DNA from 3 places in the Aliiglaciecola sp. SL4 genome. Region 2 is predicted to be linked to each of the others. Evidence: predicted binding sites of a transcription regulator. Region 2 holds the regulator's gene; each other region holds the start of a gene.
The links. The regulator sigma-54, encoded in region 2, starts transcription at its own class of promoters, with help from an activator protein. The targets are predictions, from matches to a motif close to GTTGGCACGNNNNTNGNNT.
Positions count from the first base shown of each region.

Region 1: a site for sigma-54 is predicted at 2,482-2,500, ahead of AB6T38_RS00505 (PEP-CTERM sorting domain-containing protein). Genes of this name have one in related genera too.
Region 3: a site for sigma-54 is predicted at 2,067-2,085, ahead of AB6T38_RS06575 (DUF3192 domain-containing protein). Genes of this name have one in related genera too.

Region 1 is NZ_JBGOSE010000001.1:117,921-122,177, forward strand. It holds gene prsT (XrtA/PEP-CTERM system TPR-repeat protein PrsT) at 1-2,391, shown strand, start outside; gene AB6T38_RS00505 (PEP-CTERM sorting domain-containing protein) at 2,584-3,414, shown strand; gene AB6T38_RS00510 (ThiF family adenylyltransferase) at 3,905-4,257, opposite strand, start outside.
Region 2 is NZ_JBGOSE010000013.1:27,131-31,387, reverse strand. It holds gene rapZ (RNase adapter RapZ) at 1-701, opposite strand, end outside; gene AB6T38_RS16025 (PTS sugar transporter subunit IIA) at 698-1,144, opposite strand; gene hpf (ribosome hibernation promoting factor) at 1,163-1,450, opposite strand; gene AB6T38_RS16015 (RNA polymerase factor sigma-54) at 1,478-2,956, opposite strand; gene lptB (LPS export ABC transporter ATP-binding protein) at 3,018-3,743, opposite strand; gene lptA (lipopolysaccharide transport periplasmic protein LptA) at 3,743-4,257, opposite strand, start outside.
Region 3 is NZ_JBGOSE010000003.1:261,369-265,625, forward strand. It holds gene AB6T38_RS06565 (GNAT family N-acetyltransferase) at 454-1,098, opposite strand; gene AB6T38_RS06570 (DUF2789 family protein) at 1,377-1,607, shown strand; gene AB6T38_RS06575 (DUF3192 domain-containing protein) at 1,657-2,019, opposite strand; gene AB6T38_RS06580 (hypothetical protein) at 2,181-2,474, shown strand; gene AB6T38_RS06585 (hypothetical protein) at 2,498-2,701, opposite strand; gene syd (SecY-interacting protein) at 2,836-3,378, opposite strand; gene queF (NADPH-dependent 7-cyano-7-deazaguanine reductase QueF) at 3,545-4,257, shown strand, end outside.

The DNA.
Region 1 (4,257 bases), on a different contig from region 2:
GAAGTTTTACCCCTTTATTTAGGGACGCTCAACTTCTTACATCGAGATGATGAAATCATTCAAGTGGCCGAACGATTAACCGGACTTACTAGCGAAACCGAGGCCATAGCTCAAGTATATAAAGGATTAGCTTTATTTCGTAAAAACGAAGTGTCACGAGCTAAATTAGCTATTAAACGTGCTACAGAACTTTACCCCGACTCCTCATACAGCCGCCTAGGCAGAGCATACCATGCCTTAAATGATGGTGAAGTTACAGATGCATTAATTATTCTTGAAGAGTTACTGGTTGACGATCCTAAGTTCATGGAAGCTGTATTACTGCAAGGGCAATTAAGTATGCAGCAGCAAGATTATGCGACCGCAATCAAAGATTTTACTGAATATGTTGCGCAAAAGCCGGGGGATGCTCAAGGGAACTTTTTGCTTATCGATGCACTACTAAGAGATGAGCAATACGACAAAGCAGAATCGCTTACCGTTAGCTTGCTTAAAAAGCTGCCTGATAATCCAAAGCTTAATGAGTTTATTGGAATAGTTCAATTCCATAACAAAGATTACTCTGCGGCCAAAACATCAATGGAGCAAGCAATATCCTCTGGCTCAAACTCCCCAACTTCTCGCCTAATCGCAGGTGTAGCGTCCTATAACTTGCAGAAGTTAGAGCAAGCGCATAACCACTTAGCTGCAGTCCAAGATGTACTTCCTCTGTCACACCCTGCAAAGAGACTCTTTGCTGAAATTCAATTGCGTTTAGGCTATAGCACAGACGCAGCTCAGACTCTTGGTGGTATGGGGAATTATGACTTGAATGATTTGACATTGTTTACTCAAGCTGGATTCGATTTAATTAAAAGTGGAGATGACTCAAAAGCGCAAAAGATGTTGGAGTTGGCTAAGAAAACTGATCCTACTAACGCCGAAGAGTTAACTCGTCTTGGTATTTTAAAACTATCCCTTAAAGATGATTCAGGTAAAGACAATTTAAAATCAGCCATTGAGCTATCTCCTGAAATGGATACTGCAAGATTGATGTTGGCGCAAGCATACGTGAGTGAACAAAACTACCAAATGGCTATAGAGGTAGCTAAAAATTGGATTGCCTATGCTCCAAAGCAAGTTGTAGCACATAACTTATTAGCAGAAATTTATGAGGTGTCTGAACAAAATACGTTGGCCGAACAAACCCATAATGAGATTCTGGAACTGGCGCCTAATAACCCATCGTCACTAAAGTTTATGGCTGAATTAGCGAAGCAAAACGGAAATAACGAAGAAGCGCTTACGCTTCTTAAAACCGCTGCTGAGAACAACCCTGAGTATGTTCAAGGTTCTTTTGATTATTATGTTGAAGCATCACAACAAGGAAAAGATGAGCGGGCGAAAGCATTGAATTTAATTAAGTCCATGTATGAAAAGCAGCCAGACGATTTGATGAAACAGCTAAACTACGCTCGTGCACTTATATTGGCAGTTGAACCTCAAAAAGCACTTACTATTTTAGAGGATATAAAACCGACTAAGGATATGCCTCTAATCTATTGGAAGGGCAAAGCTGACAGTTATTTAGCCCTCAATAAACCATCAGATGCACTTAATGTTTATGAAACTTGGCAGCAACTAGAGCCTAAAAGAAGAGATCCTTGGAGTGGTGCAATTTATATTAATGATGGTTTGAGAGATTTTTCAAGCGCACTAGATACAGTTAAACGTGCGTTAGGGCACCATCAGGATGATCCTGAACTGAAACTAATGGAAATACACTATAGCTTAATGAGCGGTAATGTATTGGTGGCCAAAAGATTGATGAATAGTCTGCCAGAGCAAGTTAAGTCAGTAGTAACCGTAAAAGGTATTAATGGTCAGATACTTTTTGCTGAAGGTAAAATTAAAGAGTCATTACCTCTATTAGAAGAGTCTTATAATGCGAGTTTAGATGGTCGCTTTGCAATTTTAATAGCTAAAGCAAAAGCTAACTTAGAAAACGCTGACTCTGCAATAGATTTCCTTGAAAATCACTTAGTGAAACGTCCTAATGACGTGAATGTAAGGGGACGTTTAGCAGAAACTTATATGGACAAACAGCCTGAAAAAGCAATTGAACATTACGAAATGGTAGTGAAGTTTTTACCAGAAAATATAATTGCCTTGAATAATTTAGGGTGGTTATATTCAGAATCTGGTGACAGCAGTAAAGCCGTTACTTACGCGGAAAAAGCGGTCTCATTACGTCCAGAAAACCCTAAGTTGTTGGATACCCTTGGAGTTGCGTTATTGAATGACGGGCAAATTAAGCGCGCTATTGAAATAAGTAAAAAAGCGTTTGATATTGAACCTAGCAATCAAACTTACCGTGTACATTATGAAAATTCTCTTAAGGCTAATCAATAAATGCTCAGTTAAGGGTAATTAAAGTGTCAGTTTTTTTAACAGAGGTAAAAAGGTGGAATGATAAAAGTGTTAAAAAACAATAACTTAAAAGTTGGCCCGCTATGTGCATTATCTTTAGCCATGGAAAGCTTGTGAAATATTGGCAACTTTGCAACCTAAAACTTATAAATTACTTTAAGCTGGAGAATAGACATGAAAACTAAATCCTTAATAGCAGGAATAATTTTAGCAACGGGTTCTTCTGTTGCTATGGCTGACCAATTTTACATCGATGTTGGTGCTGATTTCGGCGATAACTTAAGAAACCAAGCTGCTGGTGCAACTAGTACAGGTTGGTTAGAACAAGCGACTTACAACTATCAATCTGAGACCCTTGTTACAGATGCTGACGCAAACGGTCTTAGCGATGGTGACGCAATTACGACTACTGGTGGATTCATTAGTGGTCCAAAGGGAAGTTCAGCGATTGCTTTTAATGCTGTTGAAGGTTTCTTACCAAACAGCTTTGGTCCTGAAAGTGACAACGATTACGGCGATTGGGGTTTAACCTTCCAATTCGAACTATCTGGTGAACTTGGTCCGGCTTTGGCAACTAACTACTCTTCAGGTGATATTACATTTTATTATTTTGAACCTACCTTCGCTGACACTTCTGAATTCGTAGAGTTATTTACTCTTGATTTTGTTTCAATTGTTCAGAGTTCTGGTGGTCCTTCTTTGAAGACTCTTGTTTCTTCTGTAGGTGCAGGTACAGTTAACGGTGTTGCCGCAGGTGACGTATTTAACTTCGCTGACGGTTCAATGACTGATTTGCTAGGCGATATGGTTGATATCTTCTCATTCGTAGATTTCAACACTGACCCTAAGGATGTAGAAGTTACTGATAACTTAGACGGTACTTATACTCTAAATGGTAACCACGACGGTTCAATTTCATTCCAAATTCCTGAGCCTTCAAGCTTAGCAGTTTTGAGTCTTGGTCTTCTAGGTCTTGCTGGTGCAGCTCGCAGACGTAAAAGCTAAGATTGCTTTAAAGTACATTAAAAACCCGGTTTAATCACCGGGTTTTTTATTTCCTGATAGTCCTACAAAGCAATAAATATTATTCTACTTAATTCATTTAACTTAACATTTCTTCGTAGCTTTACGTTCAATCTCCTGCCAATATCCAAGTTAGCTCCTAACCCTAAAAACAACCTTATCTTATGCTCTTTTATTATGGCCGAAAGGTTCAAACTTCTAATGTAGTTGCTTGATATAATAGTTATTTGACTCACCTAAGACTCATTGATTAAGAGTAAACGGTTTTTGGTAGTGAAATATTTAAATTGTAATGGTTTCAGACCAGCAAAACCTGAAGTTCTAGCTCTTCTCTACAAGGTATATCTATTTAAAATATAATTACGGAGTTAGAGCTTAAAAACTCTAAATAATGGCGGGAAATGGTCTACAGAAGTGGATTACGTTAGGTTATGGCGCGCTAATATTTAGTCAAATAAAAGCGCTTAGAAACTTAGCTAGGCTTGGTTTTACCAACTGCTTTTTTGACCATTGGAAACATGATGTACTTCTGGATAGGGTTTTTATTACCCCAAGGACGCCAGGTTTTTTTCGATTTATTTTTATATGCGTCTACGTGCCAACCCCAAGGGGCATGCAACACTTCTCCACGTTTCAGTAGTATTTTCAATACATTAGAATTTAATACACCAGCAGCCAAAGAAATCCCCATGGGGGTCGATGGAACTTTGCCTGCCCAAAAATCAACTTTGCTTTTATCAACTAGGTAGCTTAGCTGCAACATCGCTGGAGATAAGCCCATAATTAAATTATAAAACTGATCTTCTGGCTCTAAACCTTCTAAGC
Region 2 (4,257 bases):
TCTAGGTGGGGAAGCCAAGTTGATATGAGGTTTTGGATTTGCCAAATAAATTTAGTCACTATGGGTTGTGAACCTAAAAATATTTCAACTGGTGAGTCTAATCCACTTAGGTGTTTTAAGTCCGGTTCCCAATGAGGGTTAGGTAAAAATCGCGCATCAAAAACATAGTCGGCATCTTTAGGTATGCCATATTTAAATCCAAAAGATTCAAATACTAAAACCAGTCTTGAGCTTTTCTTTCCTAGAATGCGTTCACGAACTAACTCAGCTAATTGATGAACCGAAAGCTTGTCAGTATCTAAATATAAGTCAGCACGTTCTGCTATAGGAGCTAAAAGTTGACCTTCAGCTTGAATGGCATCGGAAAGCGATTTGTTTTGACGTGATAACGGGTGTAAGCGACGGGTTTCGCTGAAACGCTTAATTAGTATGTCATCACTGGCATCTAAATAAACAATAGTCATATCCCAGTTTGCAGGCAGGTAATCGAGGATTTCCACCAATTCACCAGATACTTTGGGAAGGTTTCTTACGTCAATACTTACCGCAACTTGGTCATACTCATCCATAACTGTATGAGTAAGGGTAGGCAGAAGGTTAACAGGGATATTATCAACACAATAATAGCCTAAATCTTCTAAAGAGCGCAGTGCAATTGATTTTCCTGAACCGGAGCGACCACTTATAATAATCAGCTTCATGAAACAATTGCCTCGTATAACTGTCCGTTATCTTCAGCACAGCGAATGCGTTTAAGAACCTCTTTGTCACTTAACTTTGTTGCTATAGTGGCCAAGGTTTGTAGGTGTCCGGCGGCTTTATCTTCTGGTACTAAAATAGCGAAAAATATATCTACAGGACAATTATCGACTGCGTCAAAATTGATGGAAGGATCACTGGTAATTAATATTGCGACTACGTCTTTTAACCCAGCTAATCTGCCGTGGGGCAGCGCAATACCATTGCCGATTCCTGTACTACCCATTTTTTCGCGACTGACTAAACTATTCAAAATCGTAGTTTGGTCAATACCGTCAATCTTTTCTGCCGCTAATAGGCTGATAGTTTCAAGGATTCGTTTTTTGCTTGTCCCCTGGACTGCACAACTTGTGCAGTCAGAGGAAAGGATGTCTTTAATTTCCATTAAATAATCTAATATATGTTAATGACGTTTAATCTTTTCCTTGTGCTTGATCACCTGTCGATCAAGCTTATCTATTAATCCGTCAATGGCTGCGTACATATCGTTATGTTCTGAGGTTGCAAAAACTTCGCCTCCGCTAAGATGAACTGTCGCTTCAGCTTTTTGATTAAGCTTTTCGACATTGAGAATGACATGGACATTGTTGATGTGATCAAAATGCCTTTCTAACTTCGTAAATTTAGTGTCTACATAATCTCGCAATGAATCTGTAATTTCTACATGATGGCCAGTAAGGTTAATTTGCATATTAGCGTATTCCTTCTGTTAACGAGCCTACAGCAGGCTCTTGCGTTGGTTAGACGGTGGGATCGATAAAGACTCCCGGTATTTTGCTATTGTTCTACGGGCAACCTGTATACCTTGGTCAGCCAGTAGATCAGCAATCTTACTATCGCTAAGTGGCTTAGTTGGAAGCTCTGCAGCGACAAGTTTTTTAATTAGTGCGCGAATTGCCGTTGAAGAGCACTCTCCGCCAGAGTCTGTGGCAACATGGCTGGAGAAAAAGTACTTCAGTTCGTAAATTCCTCTTGGTGTATGCATATATTTTTGTGTAGTGACACGGGAAATAGTTGATTCATGCATATCCACCATTTCTGCGACATCATTTAACACCATTGGTTTCATCATTTCCGGACCATGTTCGAAAAATCCGACTTGTTGCTGAACAATACAGTTGGCTACTTTGAGCAATGTGTCGTTTCGGCTTTCGAGGCTTTTAATAAACCACTTGGCTTCTTGCATATGTGAACGTATGAACTGACTGTCGCTGGTGTTTTTAGCATTGCGGCTCATCGCTGCATACTGCTGATTAACATTTAGTTTAGGCAAACTGTCGGGGTTTAACTCTACTTGCCAACGGCCATTTTTTTTCATTACAGAAACATCAGGAATCACGTATTCGGATTCACCAATTATCAGCGCGCTGCCAGGACGAGGATTTAATGTTTGCAACAAACGCATTGCTTCGCGTAAATCGTCTTCTTTTAAACGAGTTTTGCGCATTAACGTTCGGTAATCTTTGCTACCTAAAAGGTCTGCATATTCACTAATTAATAATTTAGCTTCATTTAGCCAAGGTGTACCTGGGGCAAATTGATTCATTTGTACCATTAAACACTCTTGAGGATTTCGAGAACCAGAACCTATAGGATCGAACATTTGAATGCGTTTTAGAACACATTCAACTTCATCAAGTTCAACCTCTTCGTGGTCGAGACTAGCGAGTACTTCTTCAGTGCTAATGGTTAAATATCCAGATTCATCGATTGAGTCGATAATGGCAATGGCTATAGCGGTATCTACTTCGGAAAAGGGGGTTAAGCGCATTTGCCATAACAAATGATCTTGTATATTTTCGCTGGTTTCACCTTGGAAAATTTGATCATCATCACCACCGCTGCCACCACTAATTGATGCGGGTGCTGAAGATGCACTGATATATTCATCCCAAGTGCTATCTATGGGTAATTCGTCCGGAATATCTGCTTTTTCTAATGCCTCGTTTGTATCCATTGAGTCAGAACTTGCGGATACGGTTTCTTCCGAAAATTTATCATTACTATCTGCTAATGCGGAATCTCCTGTGGGGATGTCCGAACCATCCTCTACTTCTAAAAGCGGGTTGGATTCTAAAGCTTCTTGTATTTCCTGTTGTAAATCCAGCGTTGACAACTGCAATAGACGGATAGCCTGTTGCAATTGAGGCGTCATTGTTAGTTGCTGGCTGAATTTTAATTGTAACGAGGGTTTCATTTAGTTTTTATATTCTTACTTGTTTAGCCACAAAGCTTTGGTTAAAAACAACATACCTGTACTATAGCTTGAATTGCTCGCCAAGGTATACATCTCTGACTTGTTGATTATTTAAAACTTCTTCTGCAGTTCCAGAAGCGATCAATTCACCATGACTTACAATATACGCTTTTTCACACACGTCTAGGGTTTCACGTACATTATGGTCAGTTATTAATACTCCAATACCTCTATCGCGCAGGTGTTGAATTATTTTTTTTATATCATTTACAGAAATTGGATCCACACCTGCAAAAGGTTCATCTAATAAAATAAATTCGGGTGCGGCGGCCAGGGCCCGTGCTATTTCGACTCTTCTGCGTTCTCCTCCAGATAAACTCATGCCTAGGCTATTACGGATATGATTTATATTAAACTCGTCAAGCAATGCATCTGCTTGTTCTTCTCGTTGGTCTGAGCTCAATTCTTTTCGGGTTTGTAAAATTGCCATGATATTTTGATAAACAGTTAGTTTACGAAATATAGACGATTCTTGAGGAAGATACCCAATTCCTTTTCTAGCTCGAATGTGCATAGGCTGTAAAGTTAGTGCTGTTTGGTCAATATAAATATCGCCCTTATCTAAAGGAACAAGCCCTACAATCATATAAAAAGTCGTTGTTTTGCCTGCACCATTGGGGCCTAACAATCCAACAATCTGCCCTGTAGACACTTCTAAACTAACATCTCGTACTACTTGTCGAGATTTGTATGATTTAGCTAGGTTAATCGCTTTTAACGTTGCCATTAAGGTTGCTCATCCTGCAGCTTGTCAGTGCCTTGCTGTTCTAAATCATTCGATTTTTCTTCTGCATCTTCTTCCTGACGTTTACGGATACTCTCAGGTTGAAAAATAGCGGTCACTCCGCCCTCTGCATTACTGTTGCTTTCAGCTATTAATTGTTCCAATTCCATATTGAATTGGATGGATTCACCTTTAACAAGGCTGCTATCCTGATTCAATTCAGCTGAGCCATTTAATGTTAAAGTTCGATTGGATACTTCGTATTTTATTTCATTAGCCGCAGCGCTGATCTTACTTCCGTCATCAAGGGTTTGGCTATACTTTGCCGGTTTACCTCGGGCAATAAATACTTCTTTACCTTCACCTAAGCCGGCTATGACTTCAACCTCATCGGCTAAAATTTCAAGGGAGCCTTGGGTAATTTTAACGTCTTTTCTAAAAATTGAAGTTTTGGTTTTGCCATCAAAGAAGTTTGACTTAGAGTCAACTTTGATAGGTAAATTAAAGTCGTTTTCAC
Region 3 (4,257 bases), on a different contig from region 2:
TTTCATCCATTGAAAGTGTCCCTTTGGCTATCCTTAAGTCTTCCTGACCCATCGTATTTCCCTGTGACGAGTTATAAGATAAAGGAATTAAAAGTTTGTACCAGTGCCCCGAGCACGCTTTTTTTGCTAGCCATTATACTAAAGTCTAAATTTTTAAAATTAATTCAATATATTCATATAGTTAAATAATTAGTAAGCCTTACTCTAGGGGTTTATTCCGCTTAAGACTTACAGCCATGTACGAAATATCGTACAAATAAAATATCTTTTATCTTACCATTCAATTTAGGCTAATTAGTTTAAGGAGGAGGAATTTAAAATCTTGTCAATTTCAATTGTTACATGCTTAATAAAACAACAATATCGACATTGCAAATCTTAAGATAGAGGAGGGTTAAGAGAAGAAAAGTACCAGTTGCTGAGACTTTCTTCTCTTAAGAAATGAAGCGATATTCATGCTGAACGAGGTTTAAACATAATTTGGCCATTGATACGAGACACTTTGAGTTCTTCTAAGTATTGATATTTCCCGTCATCAAAAAACGACAAACATTTAGGTAGCGTTACATAAACACCCACACCTTCACTTTTCTCTTCTTCAAGAACAATACTATCAATAGCGCTCATTAGAAAATGTCCAAGACCCCGATGTTGATGATCAGGATGCACACCTATGAACGACAACATGTGATATTTTTCATGGGGAATACGCTCCCTCACACGCTGTTCTTTTTCAATCATTTGCTTTGTACCAATATAGCCCGCTGTAAGCAACATCTTCAAACGCCAATGCCAAAACCGATCAGGATTAAAAGCACTATCAGGTTTGATTAAACAAGCCACCGCCAATAATCGATCACTTTCAAACACGCCTATCATCGGCTGCTTAGCAGTCCAAAATGCATTCAACTCTTCTCGAATTGCTCCTCGTAAACGAGATTCATAACCTTCTTTATCAGAATCGAAGATGTCTAAAAATAGCGGATCATCATGATAAGCTTGGTACAAAATTGAAGCCGCGATCTTTAGATCTTCAGCAGCAAGGTAGACAGCTTTGATGGTATCCACTGGGTTTATGTCTTGTGCGGTATTTGACATAGTTCGACTCTCTTCAATTAGGAAACTTCACTTTACATAATTATTAACCATTTGTTAACAATTCATTAAACTCAATTGCAAACAATTTAGACTATTTTGTGCTGAATAGGTTGATTTATAGCCTATTCCCCCCAAGACTTAAAGAAACAACGGTAAAAGTATCCACGGCATAAAAGATAGCAACAAGGTGAAAAGCAACAACTCTAAGTTTCGAACCAATTAGCAAGGAACTGAATTGACGACCCGTTGAAAATAGAATTTCATATAGGAGACAGTACATGTTAACTGAAAATCTAGAATTGAAAGACTTGTTTTTACAACTAGGCTTAGCAAATGATGACGAGTCTATTGAGCGCTTTATTGCGGAACATAAAGGTTTAGATAAATCGATAAAACTTGAAGAAGCCACTTTTTGGACCCAGGCTCAGTCGACCTTTATTAGGCAGTCCTTTTTTGAAGATGCGGAATGGACAGAGTTAATCGATCAGCTAGACAATCGTTTACGATAAGCTAACTGGCTAGTTACAGCCCAACGATGCTGGGCTGTAGTTTGCAAACTTAAATGTTTTGGTAAGCGGAGTCGCCCCATCCGATTAGATTACCATTTTTGAATACCAATGGAGTACATTCATCTTTAGTGGTAACACCGTCACCTTCTCGACGCTGTGTGCGATAAAACAAAACGTTTATCTCGTCGTTATTTTGTTGGTATAACTCACTAAAATCTGGTGTACCGAGACGGCTTCTAATATCTGCAATCGCTGTATTTGACTCTAATCTTGCAATTGCCTTTCTATTCTTGCGCTCTTTTTGTTCCCAATCTGATTGATAAGAATAATCCCCTTCACCACCAACCGATATAACACAGCCAGATAAAGTAAGAGGTAAGATCAATGCTGCAGCAACAAGTGTTTTTTTCATTTTAAGTTCCTTGGAGTTTCAATTTTATTGTTTACATGCAGTCCACTATACAAAATTGAAGCCAAAAATTAACCCATTGATATATAACAAGATATATTAATGCATGTGATTCTCAATACAGTTAAAATAGCCACATTGGCTAATAATTAGTGTTTTTCATCATGTCAAATCAGCACCAGTACATTGCTTCACTGTGTAAAAATTTAAAATCTAAAGGAAAAGCGCCAAGTGTGGCGTTAATCAAAAAAGCATCTAACCGACCACTACCATTGCGGGAAGTTATTGATGTTTTAAGGCGCTGGCAAGACGAGCCAGAGCAATTTGCGGATCTAATTGAAGACGATGTTCCCATGCAGAAACCAACTGATTTAGCACAGCATGTAAATCAGTTAGAAAAACGCATCGCATTATTGGAACAGCAGGTGTTGAGCCTAACCCAAGCTTTGAAACAATAATCCCAAGCCTGTAGGCGGTGGCTTTAGCCCCGCAATGTGAATTGGATGTCCCCTACGCCATGGCCTAAAGGCCATACTACAGGTCCCGCGATGAGAATGGGGTGTTCATCTACCCCATGGCCTAAAGGCCATGCTACTGGCCCCGCGATGAGAATGGGATGTTCATCTATGCCATGGCCTAAAGGCCATGCTACAGGCCTCACAATATGAATGGGATGTTCCCCCACTCCATGGCCTAAAGGCCATGCTACAGGCCCCGCGATATGGATGGAATGTTCCCCTACTCCATGGCCTAAAGGCCATGCTACAGGCCCCGCAAAGTGAATGGGGTGTTCATTTATCCCATGGCCTGAAGGCCATGCTACAGGCGTGGGGTGAGCTGTTGGATAAATTCGATTAATGAATTCGCTAGGGTTTCTTGCGGCTCCAATCCTATCTGTTCCAACATGACTCGCCCTGTCTCATTATGCACACTCACAATAAAATCGTCTTCGTCGGTGATGGCAAAAAACAACGTGTCTTCTTGCCCTAAACGTCTTTTCATCAACACGTGGGCCACTAAATTTTGTTGTAATCGTTCAAAATCATCATCGTTCCAAGGCATCAATAATTGCAGATTCCCCCTTGGAGTTTGAGCATTTAGATTATCACTCCAAAAGCAGGTATAGTAATCCTTAAGTTGTTCATCCATTTTAATTTCAAGGGCTTTTTCAAAGTGTGCGAAGTGCCTGTCACTTGCTTGTTTAATCGGTAACCATGGGACCCACTCATCTTGCTCTCCTTTTTGCTGATAGCATTTTGATGGCCAGTTTTCATCGAACTGAATAACCAATGGATGTTGATTACGTTGATGACAATCGACATATTCAGAAACAAAATTTTGTAGTGCCGAATCAATGCTCACAGACTACACTTCCTTATATTTAAATTAAGATGACTTGAAACAAACGAAGTGAATACCAATTATCTGCGGTAATATGCGAATCGAATCTGATAGTGGCGTAATTGCGTAATAACAATCATCAAAAAGGTATTTACACTGCTCAAGTATTGTATAACGAGAAGACTAAATGACAAATAAAACCGATGAGATAAGTAATGCATCTCCGGCACTAGAAAAACTAACACTGGGTAAAACAGTTGAATATGTGCAAACCTATTCCCCAGAACTGTTGCAGGCAGTGCCCCGCAGTTTAAGTCGAGATACCATCGGATTAACTGGAAGCTTGCCATTTACTGGCGAAGATATCTGGAATGCATATGAGCTATCCTGGCTCAACATGCGAGGAAAACCGCAAGTTGCAATAATGCAATGTATTGTTCCGTTTGACTCGCCGCATTTAATTGAATCAAAAAGCTTTAAATTATATTTAAACAGCTTTAATCAATCTAAAATCGAATCCATACAAACATTAACAAACACCCTTACCTCAGATTTATCAAATTGCGCTGGAAAGTCAGTACAAGTAAAAATAATTTTGCCAAAGGATTTTGCTAGTCAAAAAATTGAAGATATGCCTGGTGAAAATATTGATGATCAAGACATAGAGTTTACTGATTACCAATTAGACGCCTCAGCATTAAAAATCACATCGAAGCAAGTGAGTGAAACACTTTGCAGTAACCTACTTAAATCCAATTGTCTGATCACTAACCAACCCGATTGGGGAAGTATTATGATCCGCTACTCAGGTGCTCAAATTGACCAAGAATCACTGCTGCGCTATCTAATTTCATTTCGCCTCCACAATGAATTCCATGAACAATGTGTAGAGCGAATTTT